Regions from separate parts of the Shewanella glacialimarina genome, predicted to be linked through region 3. Evidence: predicted binding sites of a transcription regulator. Region 3 holds the regulator's gene; each other region holds the start of a gene.
The links. The regulator sigma-54, encoded in region 3, starts transcription at its own class of promoters, with help from an activator protein. The targets are predictions, from matches to a motif close to GTTGGCACGNNNNTNGNNT.

Region 1 (4,203 bases), 1.1 Mb from region 3:
TAAGCTATCCGGTTGGGCAATAATTTTGTCATACCACTCTTGCCCTAATGACAAAATAAAACAACGAAACTCAGTAAAAGCATAATCAGAATCACAGCCCGTCACAATATAAGCTGCGCCCCAAATAGCCCACTGATAGCTTCTACGTAATTGTTGGCCAAACATTTTATCGAATGCTTTTAATGACTCATCATCTAAAGAATCTAGTGACTGCTGTAATTGCTGTACGATTTGTTCAGAAGACTGGTCTGCATGGGTGCGGGTGACCAGTTGCCAAAATTGTGTTTCAGTCATTGAACTTTCCCAATATCCATTAAATTGCGATATTCTATCCTAAATACATCAAACCAAGTGAACAAAATGACACAGGTTAAGCGCCCCTTGGGCATTATATTACTTACTGCTTTATACAGTTTATTTACTATTATCGCCCTTTGGCGTGCAACTCAATATGCGACTTTTGACATATTAACCCTTGGTGTTTTACCCGTATTAGTGGGTCTATTGATCCGCGCAAAATGGGCTAAAATAGTGCTCTTTTTTCATCTAGGGCTGCAAACATTAGTGTTAATTGCAATGGGGGCTACTGCGTTAATCGCGTATCAAATCACTCCCGAGGATGTGAAAATTGAATTTAATGGCCAAATCATTCCTATTTGGATAGTGGCAAGCGCTGCTATAAGTCTGGTCACTCTGCAGTGGTGGGCAGCACTAAACCATAAAGCGCGTCAGTATTTAAATAATATTGGCATTTAAAGACCACTTGAAACTGATTTTCGAGGACGTATTTGATAGTAATCTACTTATATGTCTATGCTATAGTCTATCTAGTGGTACAAAATAATAAGAGTTCAATAAATGCACAGTTTATCCCCTAGCGAATTATCTATTTTATTGCTTGAGCCTTCTGAGACTCAACGAAAAATAATTATGTCTCGATTACAGCAAGAAGGCGTTGTTAGCATTCAAACCGCTACAACTCTTGAAGATGCCAAAGCGATTATAGCTCGTCATAAGCCTGACTTAATTACTAGCGCGTTACACTTTCCTGACGGCGAAGCAACGGATTTACTCGCGTATATCAAGCAAAAACCAGAATACCAAGACATTCAGTTTATGTTGGTATCGAGTGAATGCCGCCGCGAGCAACTTGAAATTTTTAGACAGTCAGGTGTGGTTGCCATTTTACCTAAGCCTTTCAATTCAGACCATTTGGCTCGCGCATTAAACTCAACCATAGATTTAATCAGTAATGACGAATTAGATTTGAGCCATTTTGATGTGCATAATCTGAGAGTGTTGGTCGTTGATGATAGTCGTTTAGCGCGTAATGTGATTAAACGTACCATTGGTAATTTAGGGATTAAAATTATTACTGAAGCAGAAGATGGTCAGCAGGCTATTAATCTAATGCAGCATAATATGTATGATTTAGTGATTACCGATTACAACATGCCCAGTGTTGATGGATTAGCGCTAACGCAATATATTCGTAATGAAAGCCAACAGTCACACATTCCTATTTTAATGGTATCGTCTGAGGCTAATGACACCCATTTAAGTAACGTATCCAGCGCTGGGGTTAATGCCCTTTGTGATAAGCCTTTTGAACCTAATTTAGTCAAACGGATCTTATATCAACTGCTTGAAGAGTAGCATAGTGGGTATTTCACAGTCTTTTTACCCTTTTATCGGACAAAATACTTTTAAAGCGTCAACGCTTATGGCATGTTAACCACGTTTTTAAAAACATTTCTATGGAAAGCAGAGAATATCAATATGAACAAAAGTGAACTGATTGCAAAAATTGCTGAAAACGCAGATCTAACTAAAGCAGAAGCTGGCCGTGCATTAAAATCATTTGAAGCAGCGGTAACTGAAGCGATGAAAAATGGCGAAAAAATTTCTATCGTTGGTTTTGGATCATTTGAAACCTCACAACGTGCTGCACGTACTGGTCGCAACCCGCAAACTGGTAAAGAAATTCAAATTGCCGCTGCAACTGTACCTAAGTTCAAAGCTGGTAAAACGTTAAAAGATAGCGTTAACTAAAAATAAGTTAACTGTTATTTTTAAAAGCCTCCTTTCGGAGGTTTTTTTATGCCCTATTTCTGTCAAATCGGGCAATCCTCGAATCAACATCGCCAGATCAGCTTACTGCACAACCCAAGTGCAATGCCGCACCATTACAAAGCAACCAATAGGCTTTCAATGTGTTCGAATTTTAATAATGCATTGATATATATGGTATTTTAACATTGGCACAACCTTCGCTTAACTCAGAGTAGATAAACCAACATTTAACACTTTGTCCTGACATACATGGTATTAGATGCATAATAAAACTTTGAGGGAAGATGATGAAAAAATCACTATTACAAGCAGTTGCGTTATCAAGCACACTATTACTCAGCAGCACAGCTTTTGCCGAAGTATCCGCTAATATTGGCGCAACGTCTAACTACTTATGGCGCGGAGTCACCCAGACAGATGATGCGGTTGCTGTGCAGGGTGGCATTGATTACGCACACGAGTCTGGTTTTTATGCTGGCACTTGGGCATCAAATGTCGACTTTGGTGATGCAGCAACCTATGAAGCGGACTTTTATGCAGGCTATGCTGGAGAGTTTGCTGAAGATTTCACTTACGACGTAAGCTATTTATATTACGCCTACCCTGATGCTGACAGCAGCTATGATTTTGGTGAAGTTTCATTTGTATTGGGTTGGAAATGGCTAGAATTAGGTTATTCAAAAGTGGTCAATGCTGATTCTGGGGTTTCTGGCGCTGACAGCGAAACTGATTGGAGTTACTTACAAGCTAATGCCAGCTTCCCTTTAACAGAGAAAGTCAGCTTAGGCGTTCATTATGGCTATTCACAGGGTGATGTCGTTAAAGACCTATTTAGCGAAACCTATTCTGATTACAACGTATCACTGAGCGCTGACACAGGTGTTGGCACAGTATCTTTCATGGTTTCTAACACAGATTTAGCAGATGACGATGCAAAAGTCGTTTTAGGTTATTCATACGGCTTTGATCTATAGCAGTACAACAATGTGAATTGTTTGCTAATCTAGTAGGTAAGCAATTTTCATTGGCATGTTAAGTTGCGTTAACGCTACCTTAGGGTGGCGTTTTTACTTCTAAACCTTACCCAAATAATTACGAGTCCAATGTTCGTCAATCTTAAAATAAAAAGCCGTGTACTTTCCCTCTTTTATATCGCTCAATTAGCTTGCCGGAAAATAACTGCTAAGCTCAAATAGTGAAGGTAAAAAAAACTGTTCAGCTTGAACAATATATTTTGCTTTTCTAAGGATAATTTTTTGGTTAGAAAGAGCTCATTGGTTTAGTACTGTTGTTTACCATTGGTTATGAGGGTTTTATTATGGCTAATATCACTGAAAGAGTGCCTGACGATACAGAAATTGAAGCGATGACTTCACCAAGAAGTGCTAAGGGAGCCGAAAATTTGCAACATAAACGTCAAGTCAAAAGGCGTTTAGAAGATTTTCTTGAGCAAGCACAACTTAGAAAAGCCATTGGTGATGACGACTTCTTTTAGTCATATGGTCATCACACCAATAAAAAACCATCGTTACAACTGCTATTACTAAGCAGTTAACACGATGGTTTGTTTTTTAATAGCGGTAAATAAACTAAAATTTTAGGATAAGCGATTAAATTTTTGTTGCTGGTTTTGAGTCAACAATTGCTCTGCCTTTGCCCCTAAATAAACATAAATACCTAGCCCAACTAACAAGCCAACCACAGCTAACATCATCATGATGGCCGGCTCAATATATTGTTTCTCCCCTAAAGAAGCTTTGAACATGGTTAGCAAAGCTTCTATCGAAATTGCGATTAAGATGGTGGAAATAAAACGCGTTATGGTCCGCCGTGTTGAACTATGACGAAATATATCTTTATGCATTAGTACTTCTTCTTCCAAAATCGTTTTACCCAAATCAAAAATCGCCAGCGCAAGGGTTAGAAAAATAATAATACCAAAAGGTAGTAAGGGATCATTTTGTGCGGGTTCAACTAATAATCGATAAATATCAGCAACGACAGTCCACATTAATACGCTAACTAATACAAATAATCCCAGCACAATAAAGCAATATACTGTTTTAAATATCGGCGTCATTTTTCGTCTTGCACTGTCGCCCATCATGAACTCTATTAAGTGGGTAAGAT
Region 2 (4,203 bases), 910 kb from region 3:
TGTTTCATTAGGTACAGCAGCAACTGGGGCGATTCTTAATCTTCGTGGTATTGGTGGCATTAAATTGACCGATGTACTTGCGGTGTCCGAATCATAAATTTAATAAAGCTTGTGACAATAAATTGTCATTAAAGAAAACCTGATTACTCGAGGTGAAATATGTCTTTTAACATCGCATTAAGTGGTATAGCAGCCGCTCAGAAAGATCTAAATACCACAGCCAATAATATTGCAAACGTAAATACAATAGGCTTTAAGGAGTCTCGTGCTGAGTTTGCGGATGTGTATGCTAACTCTATTTTTTCTAACAGTAAAACGGCAGTTGGTGGTGGTGTTGCTACCACTCAGGTCGCGCAGCAATTCCATCAAGGGAGTTTGCAGCTTACCAGCAACTCTTTGGATATGGCGATAAGTGGTGGTGGTTTTTTTGTGACCTCATCTGAACTTGGTGCACGCGATCAATCATTTACTCGTGCAGGTGCTTTTAAAGTTGATTCAAATAATTATATGGTTGATTCGGCTGGTAACTTCTTACAGGGTTTTCCTGTAGATAAAGAGGGAAATTCAACATCAGTAAGCTTAACCACAACTCAGGCTATTAAAGTACCAGATACAGCTGGAAGCCCTGTAATGTCAAGTAAAGTGGGCCTGCAAATGAACCTAAATGTCGGCGAGTCAGCTTTAGACCCCGCAGCATTTGATCCAAGCAATGCTGACACCTTCAATAACTCTACTTCTGTGACCATCTATGACTCACTGGGTGAATCGCATATTTTGACCACCTATTTTATTAAACCAGAAGATGGTGCCTACACTGGTGAAAGTAACTGGGTTGCTTATTATGCTGTAGATGGTAAACAGGTTAATTTAGATGGTGCAGCAGGCCAATACAGCGTTGATACTACAGGTGATGGTATTGTTGATGGTGCACCTCGTAATGCACAAACAGCGGGGGGCTGGACTGGTTCTGTTATAAAGTTTAATGACGCTGGAACTTATACTGGGACTAGTCCTGTAGTATTAAAAACTCAGGCACTTGGTGTTACTGGTGCAAATGTGTTGGGTCCAGGAGCTGACGGCTCACAGACTATTACTATCGATTTTAACAATCCGACCCAATACGCTTCACCATTTGAGGTGACTGAGTTAACTCAAGATGGCACCACAGTGGGCCGATTAACTAACGTAGGTATAGGTGCTGATGGTTTAGTCACAGCCAGTTACAGTAATGGGTCTACCGTGCCATTATCTCGAGTCGCTTTAGTTCGTTTTGCAAATGAACAGGGATTAACTCAGGTAGGCAATACGGCCTGGAAGGCAAGTTTAGATTCTGGACCTGCGTTAGCGGGCGAAGCAAATAGTGGTACTTTCGGCAGTATTCGTTCTTCATCACTTGAGCAATCGAATGTCGATTTAACCACAGAGTTAGTTGATTTGATTTCAGCTCAGCGTAACTTCCAAGCAAACTCACGTACTCTTGAAGTTAACAATACTTTGAATCAAACGATATTGCAGATCAGATAGTCCTTACTCTGATAGTACCTATTATATTGGTACTAATAAGGTGTTGCCCATAGCGGCAACACTTTGCCTTTTATTTTCTTTATATTCTTTCACTTTCTCTTATCGGTGTTTTTTTGACACTTTATCCGCAATATTCTGTTTCAAATCGTACCACCACCTAATCAAATCAGTTACTTATATTACCTTCGATTGTTGGCATGCCCTTTGCTTTGTCTAGTTAGAATCTTTATTTAAAGCATTATTGACGGAGCGGCAAATGGACAAATTTTTGTATGTTGCAATGAGCGGTGCAAAGCAAGGCATGAATGCCTTGGCCGTTCGTGCGAACAATTTAGCCAATGCCAATACCGATGGCTTCAAATCGGATATGACCCAAGCAAGGTCAATGCAGGCGTTTGGCGAAGGTTTGCCAACGCGGGTATTTTCAATGATTGAAAGCCCCGGGTCTAATTTTTCTCCAGGCCCTATTAGGGAGACGGGTAATGACTTAGACATTGCCATTAAAGGTGATGGCTGGATAGCAGTGCAAGCGGCTGATGGGTCAGAAGCTTATACCCGTGCAGGACATTTGAAGTTCGACAGCACTGGCCTGCTGGTTAATAGTCGTAATACGCCAATTATGGGCGATGCCGGTCCAATTGTTTTGCCACTGCCAATCGATAAAGTCCATATTTCACCTGACGGCATCATTTCAATTCGCCCTCAGGGAGCGACAGCTGAAGTGATTGAGGAAGTAGCCAGAATTAAATTTGTTAATCCGGGCAATGATCAAATGATGCGCGGTGAAGATGGCTTATTTCGCTTAATATCTGGTTTGCCAGCACCTAAAGATCCCATGGTACAAGTTGAAAGTGGTGCTGTTGAAGGCAGTAATGTTAACCCTGTACATGAAATGGTGGCGATGATAGATATTCAGCGTCAGTACGAAATGCAAGTGAAGATGATGAAAAATGCAGAAGAAGCAGACCGCTCATCTTCATCGTTACTAAGAATTGGTTAGGAGTATTTATTATGCATCCAGCTCTGTGGATTAGTAAAACGGGTTTAGACGCCCAACAAACGGATATTGCGGTTATTTCAAATAATGTCGCGAATGCTAGCACCATAGGTTACAAAAAAGGCCGCGCGGTATTTGAAGATTTGCTCTATCAAACAATTAACCAAGCCGGAGGGATCAGTGCAGATAATACCAAGTTACCTAATGGTTTAAACTTAGGTGCGGGTACCAAAGTTGTTGCTACGCAAAAAGTGTTTACACAGGGCAACATGCTTACAACCGACAATTCATTAGATTTAATGATTGAAGGTCCAGGTTTCTTTGAAGTCCAAATGCCTGATGGTACTGCAGCCTATACCCGTAATGGTCAGTTTAGCTTAGATGATACGGGGCAAATTGTTACACCTGGTTCAGGCTACGTATTACAACCGCCAATTACTATTCCTGAAGATGCCATGAGTATTACTGTCTCTGCGGAAGGGGAAGTGTCAGTTAAATTGGCTGGTGCTACAGATAACCAGACAATCGGTCAGCTTACGATGACAGACTTTATCAACCCGTCAGGCCTCGATCCACTGGGTCAGAATCTCTATACCGAAACCGGTGCGAGTGGCACTCCTATTCAAGGTACTGCTTCACAAAATGGTTTAGGGGCAATTCGTCAAGGTGCGTTAGAAACATCGAATGTTAATGTGACAGAAGAATTGGTTAATTTAATCCAAAGTCAGCGGATCTATGAAATGAACTCGAAGGTTATTTCAGCGGTAGATCAAATGCTGTCTTATGTTAATCAGAATCTTTAGGGGGCAGTGATGAGTAAACTTCTTGTTATAGCTACAACAGCCATGCTGTTAGTCGGTTGCAGTTCTACTCAGAAAAAGCCGATCCCAGATGATCCTTTTTACGCGCCTGTTTATCCAGAAGAGCCTTCGACTCAAGTGGTGGCGACGGGATCTATATTTTTAGATTCACAAGCTTCAAGTTTGTACTCGGATCTTCGTGCCCACAAAGTAGGTGACATCATTACCGTTGTATTGAAAGAGTCTACTCAGGCGACTAAAAGTGCCAACAATGAAATGAAAAAAAATACCGGATTAAGTGTCGATCCACTTTACGCCGGTGGCGGTAATATCTCTATTAAAGGGGTACCGTTAGATTTACGCTATTCAGACAGCATGAATACCAAACGTGAAGCTGATGCTGATCAATCGAACAGTTTAGATGGCAGTATTTCTGCCAATGTAATGCAGGTACTGAGTAATGGTAACCTGGTTATTCGAGGCGAGAAATGGATCTCCATTAACAATGGCGATGAATTTATTCGCGTAACAGGTATTGTGCGTAGTCAAGATATCACACCAGATAACACAGTCGAATCAACGCGAGTAGCTAATGCTCGTATCCAATATAGCGGAACTGGCACGTTTGCCGACACCCAAAAAGTGGGCTGGTTAAGCTCGTTTTTTATGGGTGAGTGGTGGCCTTTTTAAGGGGTAGAATATGAATATTAAACCTATTTTAGCCATGCTTTTCACAGCATGTATGGTCATTACCACACCCACTGAAGCACAGCGTCTTAAAGATATTGCCAATGTGCAAGGTGTTCGTAGTAACCAACTTATTGGTTATGGGCTTGTTGTTGGCTTGCCAGGTACTGGTGAGAAAACCCAGTACACCGAACA
Region 3 (4,203 bases):
GACTCAAAATTGATCACTAACTCTTTATCAACACTGCCCATTAAAATTTCACGTACTTGATCACTAAGTTGATAAATATTTAACTTAGATGTGTCGATAAAATGGTCTACGTATTCAGAAATAGGCGCCAGTAGCTTACCTTCAAATTGAATCGCATCCTGTAGGGACATATTCTTTTTCGATAATGGATGTAGTCTGCGGGTTTCACTGTAACGTTTTAGTAGGGCTTCATCACTTGCCTGTAAAAAAAAGCTTATGACTTCAGTATCCTTAGATAACCACGCAAGCTGCTGCTGTAATACTTTACCTTGCTCTTCTATATTTCTAACATCAACACTTATGGCCACCAGTTCATTGGTGTTTCTAAGCTGCTCTAATAGTCGTCCAATTAAGGGCAGTGGTAAGTTATCAACGCAATAGTAACCCAGGTCTTCTAGTACCCTAAGTGCGACAGATTTACCTGAGCCCGAACGACCGGATACAATGACTAATTTCATGCTGTGATAACCTGATAGAGTTCAGTTGAGTTACTTGCTTTTCGTAACTGCTTAAGAATCTGTTTATCCGATAACTTTTCAGCCATTGAGGATAGGGTACTGAGATGTTGCTGGCACTGGTCTGCTGGCACCAGTAATGCAAATAAGAGATCCACTGGTTGTTTGTCGATAGCATCAAATGAAATCGCTTCTTCGCACTTTATAAAAACCGCGATAGGGCGAACGATGGACGTTAAACGACCATGCGGGATTGCAATGCCAGAGCCTATTCCTGTGCTACCCATTTTTTCTCTAGCCACTAGGCTTTCAAAAATCTCTTGTGAAGATAGGGATGGGTACTGGGCTGCAGCTAAATCGCTGATAAGCTCCAGTACCTTTTTCTTACTGCCCGGTGTGGCACAGGAGGTGCATTCCGGCTGCAGGATGGTACTAAGTTCCATCATTAATGCTTAGTTAATTTCTCTTTGTGTTTAATGACCTGACGATCGAGTTTATCAATCAGGGCGTCTATAGCGTGATACATGTCGGCATGTTCAGATGTCGCAAATACTTCAGCTCCATTTAAGCTGACTTTTGCTTCAGCTATCTGTTGTTGCTTTTCGACATTTAATACTACGTGGACATTATTGATCTGATCGAAATGTCGTTCAAGTTTTGTAAACTTACTTGTGACATATTCTCTTAGTGATTCAGTAATTTCAATATGATGACCCGTCAAGGTGATTTGCATATTTTTCCTCCAATTGCCTAGGTAGATTATAAACTCTTACGTTGGTTTGAGGGAGGGATCATCATCGCTTCGCGGTATTTCGCGATGGTGCGACGTGCAACATTGATCCCTTGTTCTGCCAGAAGGTCTGCCATTTTACTGTCGCTTAATGGCTTTCTCTGGTTTTCAGCTGCCACCAGCTTTTTAATAAAGGCTCTAATTGCTGTAGATGAACACTCTCCGCCATCATCAGTACTTACATGGCTAGAGAAAAAATACTTAAGTTCGAATAGTCCGCGCGGTGTATGCATATACTTTTGCGTGGTGACACGCGAAATAGTAGATTCATGCATTTCGACAGCTTCAGCTATGTCATTCAACACCATAGGCTTCATTGCTTCTGCACCATACTCAAAAAAACCTTGCTGAAATTGCACAATACAATTGGATACTTTAAGCAGGGTGTCGCTACGGCTTTCTAAGCTTTTTATAAACCATTTGGCTTCTTGTAAGTGACCTCGAATAAATTGAGTATCTGTTGAACTCTTACTACTTTTTGCCATGGCGGCATATTGTTGATTAATCCCTATTTTAGGCATGTTATCAGGGTTCAATTCAACTACCCAACGGCCATTCTTTTTCGTCACTGACACGTCTGGGATAACATATTCATCATCCGGTGGGGTGATCATCGTGCCAGGACGTGGATTTAAAGATTGAATTAATTCAATGGCTTCGCGCAGCTCATCTTCTTTTAGCTTAGTTTTACGCATTAAGGTGCGAAAATCACGTCCTGCTATCAAATCTAAATAATCTTTGATTAATATTCTGGCATTATCAATATGTGGCGTATCTGGTGCAAACTGAACAAGTTGAATCAACAAGCATTCACTTAAACTACGCGAAGCAACCCCGAGAGGATCGAAATGTTGTATGCGTTTTAGTACCGCTTCTACTTCGTCTAATTCGACAGAATCATCGCCCATAGCTTCTAAAATATCTTCAGTACTTTGGGTGAGATAACCTGTGTCATCAATGGCATCAATAATGGCTGTGGCAATAGCTAGGTCTGTTTCAGAAAAAGGGGTTAGATTTTTTTGCCATTCTAAATGCTCGTATAATCCTTCGGATGTTTCACCTTGGAAGGGCATGTCATCATTTGGCATGCTGCCTGAACCCGAACCAGGACTTGCCATTGGTGAGGCGCTGTACACTTCATCCCAGGTAGTATCCATTGGCAAGTCTTCAGACATTTGCTCTTTAGTCATTGACTCTGCGGTGTCGACATTTGAAGTGTCTTTTTCGACTACAGGTGCACTGATTTCATTGAAGTCAGTTTCTGATAGGTCTTTTGAGTTGTCATTTTTGTTGCTAAGTGCTGAAAATTCATCTTCCATTTCAAGCAAAGGATTGGAATCTAATACTTGTTGAATTTCTTGCTGTAACTCCAAAGATGATAACTGCAGCAAACGTATAGCTTGTTGCAGCTGTGGGGTCATAGTGAGGTGCTGACCCATTTTAAGTTGGAGTGAAGCTTTCATTACTGCTGATCCCTAGAAGAATTCGGCTTTCTACACTGATTAAAGTGAGTGATAGTCGCAATTTTTTAACAAATGGTTTTACTTTACCTACAAACGATCTATTAGCTTAGTTGCCAGAAACACTATGCCAAGCAAGTGCTTCAGATCCTATTTAGATTAACTATAGCTTGAATTGTTCGCCTAAGTATACTGCTCGAACTTGCTGATTGTTGAGTACTTCAGTTGGAGTGCCTTCGGCAATCAAATTTCCCTGACTAACGATATATGCCCGCTCACACACATCAAGTGTTTCACGGACGTTATGATCAGTAATTAATACGCCTAGGCCACGGTGTTTGAGTTGAAGAATGATTTTCTTAATATCAATCACTGAAATAGGGTCAACACCCGCAAAGGGCTCATCTAACAATATAAATTTAGGATTGGCTGCTAAAGCGCGTGCAATTTCTACCCGTCGTCTTTCGCCTCCAGATAGTGACATGCCTAGGCTATCGCGAATATGGGTAATATGGAATTCTTCTAAAAGATGTTCAAGTTCCTGAATTCGCTCATCCGAAGTCATCGATTTTCGGGTTTGCAACACGGCCATAATATTATCGTGCACACTGAGCTTTCTAAAAATACTGGCTTCTTGCGGTAAATAGCCAATACCTTTTCGCGCACGTAAATGCATTGGGTCAGCAGTTAAGTCATCGTCATCAATTAAAATGCGGCCATGATCACTTTTGACTAAGCCAACAACCATATAAAACGTGGTCGTCTTACCTGCGCCATTGGGACCAAGTAGTCCGACAATCTGGCCTGTTTTTACAGTTAGACTGACACTTTTAACCACTTGACGACTTTTATAGCTTTTAGCTAAATTCTCAGCTGTTAAGGTAATTTGGGTCATTGGTTACCTTGCTTTTTTAACGGAATTTCAGGTAATTTTTGTACTGGTGAATTATCATTTTGGAAGTTTTCCGGTTGAATAATGGTAATAACACGATCTTCACCTTTACCGGTACTTTCAGCGATAAGTTCCTGAGCATTAATATTGTAACGGATCACATTACCTGTCACTTTACTGCCAGCTTGATCTAGCTTAGCGTTACCGGTTAATAACAGTCCAGTTGTTGCTAAGTCATAACGAATTTCATTGGCACTGGCTGTACCTATGCGACCATCATCAAGTTCTTGTGAAAACGTAGCAGGGTTACCGGTCGCAATGAGCGTTTTAGTCTGGCCGTTTTCAGCTGAAAATGCCCGCAGTTCATCGGCTTCGATATTGATCGAGCCTTGGGTAATCTTTACTGGTCCGTTAAAAATAATTTGATTATTTTTAACATCAGCTCGTTGACTTACAGCAGCAATTTTAAGCTCTTGCTTCAAATCGCCTTCTTTGGCTACGGCGTTGCCTGCTAATATACTAATAGCTAAAGTGCAAATAACACTGCTTTTACCGAGCAATGTTGTT
Region 4 (4,203 bases), 460 kb from region 3:
AGCAGTTACTGAGTCTGGTCGATTTATTATTTACTGGGATTACGCGTTTGTGGAACCAAACTAATAACAAGCTTGAGTCTGATGCAATACATCATGCCCAAGCTAAAAAAATATACCTAACAGCTCAACAAAAAACACATTATGTGATTGATGGAGAGCTTTTTGAATCTAACGATGTGACGGTAGAGGTTGTGCCAAAATCGTTGAAGGTTTTTGTGCCAGAAAAAAGCCCGATTTTGAGGCGTTAATCGGCATTGCTGTTATCTTCATATTTACTGAGTTTGTTATATAAGGTTTTAACGCTTATGCCCAGTTGTTCGGCGGTGTCATTTTTATTACCGTCAGCCTGTTCTAGCGCTTGATAAATGGCTATTTTTTCAATTTCATCTAAACGCATACCAGTAGGTACTTTAACCTCCTCAAACATGTTTTCTGTTTGAGATCCTGTTTCGAAGCTGTTGAAATGACTTCTATCAATCGTGTCGTCAGCGAGAATATAAGCTCTTTCAATGGCATGTTTTAACTCACGCACATTACCCGGCCAGCGCTGTTGTTGAATAAAGCTGACAGCTTCTGGCGTAAAGGTTTTATTGAGTTTTTCTGCGACATTTCTATAGGCTAAAAAATGTTTTGCCAACCCGCTAATATCATCACCTCTATCACGTAGCGGTGGAACGCGAATAGGGAAATGAGCGAGTCTGAAGTATAAATCCTCACGAAAAAGACCATGTTCAATAGCGCTAGCAGGATCGCGATTGGTTGCGGCGACAATACGTACATTGGCCTTTTTTACACTGGCACTGCCAATGGGGCGATATTCACTATTTTCTAACACTCTTAATAATTTCACTTGATGATCAATGGGCATTTCAGTAATTTCATCTAGAAATAACGTCCCGCCTTCAGCTTGATCAAATACCCCACGATGATCACGGTGTGCACCGGTAAAAGCCCCTTTAGTGTGACCAAATAGCTCACTGTCGACTAGTTCTGGACTGAGCGCACCACAGTTAATTGCAATAAAAGCCTCGTTTGATCTGTTACTTGCAAGATGAATGGTGTTAGCTACTAATTCTTTACCTGCACCACTCTCGCCAACAATTAATACATTGCTTTCTGTCACCGCGACTTTGCGAACAGTGCGATACAGTTTATGCATTGCACGGGATGATCCAACCAATAATCCATATTGATCGAGTTCACTCGACAATACATGCTGACGCTTAGTCGACTCTAATAATAAGTCTTGAGCAAAATCTTCCAGAGTGTCATCAATCAGTTCCATATTGTATGGCTGTCTAAAGTGATAGCCTGCGCCCTTTGACATTAATGTATCAAGGTTAGGGTTGGGTTTTCCTTCACTTAAAAAGATAAATTCAATATCAGACATTAAGGCGTTATCTGTAAGGCTGGCATAATCAGCTTGGCCTAATTGAGATACTTCAATAATTGCCACATCTGCGTTACTCGCCTCAAGTTGTGTTAGCCAGGGGAGCTCAGTAATACTCGCTATTTTATTAAAATGGCCACAACTAGGTACTTTTAAGAGCTGTGTTGCCGTTTGAGGGTGAAGCAAGTGGTAAAACAAGGTAGGACTGGCCATGTCAGTGTTACTCCTTTTTGTGCTCATTTAACTAATGGCAAATTTGTAAATTTGACAATAACAATCGGTAATTATTTCTTAACATGTGGTTTACACTGGAGAGTTTGACTTATTAATAATTTATTAATCAGTGCCTTAAGTGTTTTTGTGGTGTTGTGTACGAATTATGTATGCGTTGATCATAAGGTAAACAATATTGGTTTATCCATTATGACTATAAATATTACAGGATAGCTATTAGTTATTTGATGATAGGAGAAATGACATTGCAATATTCACATATCAAACGTTTATCAAGCAAGCAAATCGACTTAGGCGTAATTAGCGATGCAATTGATTTATGTCAAGCAGGACAGCTGTTTTACACAAAAGCAATTGCGGATGCTGATGACTATAACATCAAGCGTATTTTTATGGATATGGCAGAAACAAGAAGGTGCATATTACAGTATTTAGTGCCCTTGTTACAGCAAGTGAAGCAAGACGAAATAGTCCCTTATGATGCCCAACCAATTAGTTTGTTTTCTTTTAGCGATGAGTATGACTGCGCAAGTGAAGCGATAAAGCAAGACGAGCTATGGACAGCGTTAGGATTACTATTAGATATAGAGCAGCAGGTCCTTCATCAACTCAAGTGGGCAGCTCGTCAGGCGACAAATAAAGAGGTTGCTCAACAATTAGCCGAAGGCTGTGCATGGCTTCAAATAGGATGCGACAGTATGGAAAGCCTTTATGTGAGTCACAAAGGTAAAGCGAATTGAGTGATTAAATCGCCATTTGAATATTAGTTATCGCTCAAGTGAAAAAGTTACCTGTTGTCGGTAAAAATGTCCAAAAATGATTAGACTTACACACATGTTAAATAATAAAAATCATTTAAAACATGACCTTAATTTGTTGGCATGATTTGCGCATTACTAATATCAAGATAAACAATGGAGGATATCTTTATGAATAAGACAACATTATCTTTGGTAGTAAGTACGATGCTTGGTGCAATGGCTTTTTCTGCAAATGCAGCACAAGATTGGCAGGATGACGCTAAAGACGCATGGATTGACGGTAAAGTTGAAACCACATTATTGCTCAACACCAATCTTAACTCGTTTGATATCAATACCGATGTACACGCCGGTAAGGTTACTTTAACGGGTAAAGTTGATGGTAGTATTGATAAGTCATTAGCGAGTGAGCTGGTTAAAAGCTTGGACGGCGTTGAAAGCATTGATAATCAATTGACTGTTATGAAGCAACAAGACGATAGTAACGACAGTGATTTAGGTGACGAGCTAACCGATGCTAAGATAGCAATGATTGTCAAAACACGTTTGATGTTCTCTGACGATGTGACGGGTTCCGACATTAATGTCGATGTTAAGTCTGGTGTTGTGACGTTAGAAGGGACGGTAACAAATGATGCAGAACGTGACTTAGCCATAGCGATAGCCAAAAATGCTGATGATGTAGATAAAGTGGTCGACGAACTCCGTATCGCTGATTCATAAATCTAAGTCGGTGATTTTGTCTGCATTAAATAGACTCAATTGAGAAAGCCAGCCAGCGTGCTGGCTTTTCTGTATATCAGCTAATCAAGCTTATGGAGGTTATTTGGCAAAATCGCTTAGTTAACTTATTCTAAGGTAAATCTACAATTTTCAGTATGTTGATTAAATTTATCTAAAAAATCGGGATATTGTGTCAAAAAGGTTTTACCAAAATAAACTCCTAGTGACCTATCTAGATTGGGCACCACAGAAAAATCACTTAGTGGGATGTTTACCCGTTTGGCTGCAGCTTCAAAAAATAAGTTGTTTTCTAAGATCGCACCTATGCGATTTTTTTCAAGCAAGGATATCAACTCATCTAAAGTACTTGTTTGATGGATAACGTTATAATTGTGTTTTTGTAGCCAGAATGTAGCGTTGGAATGCCTGCGAGCACCAAATTGTGCGTTTGATTTAATAGCGTCTTGATTTAAGGGGATAGCGGTGTTTTTGAGTAAGTAAAAGCTCCATTGCTGTGCTATAAAAGTATTTGATAATACCGCAAAATCGTCTCTTTCATTGTTGTGTGAGGCTGAAAAAAAACCATCGTAATTACCTTGTTTCACTTCTAACTGCGCACGACCCCACGGGAGAAATATTACCTTATAAGGTTGTTGAAGTTTATCCATTACACAGGCTAATGCTTTTATCGCATAACCCTCATTTTTCTGGCCAACTTGCATTTGGTAGGGCGCCCACTCTTGGGTGGTAATAGTGATGACTCTATCAACCTCAGTGGCTGCGGCTATTTGGCTGGTAAGTAAAAGTAATAATCCACTTAATACCATGCTTAGGTATGTTCTGAACCGATTTTTAGTAGCATTAAGGCACTCATTTATTAGCCGATTCATTAATTGCCGCCCTTTAGTACCACTATTCTTTGCACTTAAGATTAACTTAGACTCGTTGTAAGTCAAAAATATATATCAGTGGCCGTTTGTTAATTGGTGGGTGAAGCTTGGCTGCGATAACCTTTCAAGTTGATTTTCGTAAACTAATTAGTTAGATGAGTATAACTCTCATAAAAAGTGTTCAATAACTCACAGTTTTATCTAT

Region 1: FJ709_RS02460 (TorF family putative porin) is a predicted target of sigma-54. The motif match lies at 2,258-2,276, and genes of this name have one in related genera.
Region 2: flgF (flagellar basal-body rod protein FlgF) is a predicted target of sigma-54. The motif match lies at 1,716-1,734, and genes of this name have one in related genera.
Region 4: FJ709_RS19245 (BON domain-containing protein) is a predicted target of sigma-54. The motif match lies at 2,500-2,518, and genes of this name have one in related genera.

The regions. Positions count from the first base shown of each region.
Region 1 is NZ_CP041216.1:610,015-614,217, reverse strand. It holds gene FJ709_RS02480 (DUF4240 domain-containing protein) at 1-294, opposite strand, end outside; gene FJ709_RS02475 (hypothetical protein) at 361-756, shown strand; gene FJ709_RS02470 (response regulator) at 859-1,656, shown strand; gene FJ709_RS02465 (HU family DNA-binding protein) at 1,780-2,052, shown strand; gene FJ709_RS02460 (TorF family putative porin) at 2,361-3,047, shown strand; gene FJ709_RS02455 (PA3496 family putative envelope integrity protein) at 3,392-3,568, shown strand; gene FJ709_RS02450 (PDC sensor domain-containing protein) at 3,671-4,203, opposite strand, start outside.
Region 2 is NZ_CP041216.1:3,008,271-3,012,473, reverse strand. It holds gene flgD (flagellar hook assembly protein FlgD) at 1-97, shown strand, start outside; gene flgE (flagellar hook protein FlgE) at 160-1,524, shown strand; gene flgF (flagellar basal-body rod protein FlgF) at 1,781-2,524, shown strand; gene flgG (flagellar basal-body rod protein FlgG) at 2,536-3,324, shown strand; gene flgH (flagellar basal body L-ring protein FlgH) at 3,334-4,011, shown strand; gene FJ709_RS13090 (flagellar basal body P-ring protein FlgI) at 4,022-4,203, shown strand, end outside.
Region 3 is NZ_CP041216.1:3,923,061-3,927,263, reverse strand. It holds gene rapZ (RNase adapter RapZ) at 1-497, opposite strand, end outside; gene ptsN (PTS IIA-like nitrogen regulatory protein PtsN) at 494-937, opposite strand; gene hpf (ribosome hibernation promoting factor) at 940-1,227, opposite strand; gene FJ709_RS17140 (RNA polymerase factor sigma-54) at 1,254-2,747, opposite strand; gene lptB (LPS export ABC transporter ATP-binding protein) at 2,908-3,639, opposite strand; gene lptA (lipopolysaccharide transport periplasmic protein LptA) at 3,636-4,203, opposite strand, start outside.
Region 4 is NZ_CP041216.1:4,385,357-4,389,559, reverse strand. It holds gene FJ709_RS19260 (diacylglycerol kinase family protein) at 1-248, shown strand, start outside; gene FJ709_RS19255 (sigma-54 interaction domain-containing protein) at 245-1,603, opposite strand; gene FJ709_RS19250 (ferritin family protein) at 1,864-2,364, shown strand; gene FJ709_RS19245 (BON domain-containing protein) at 2,554-3,108, shown strand; gene FJ709_RS19240 (substrate-binding periplasmic protein) at 3,234-3,998, opposite strand.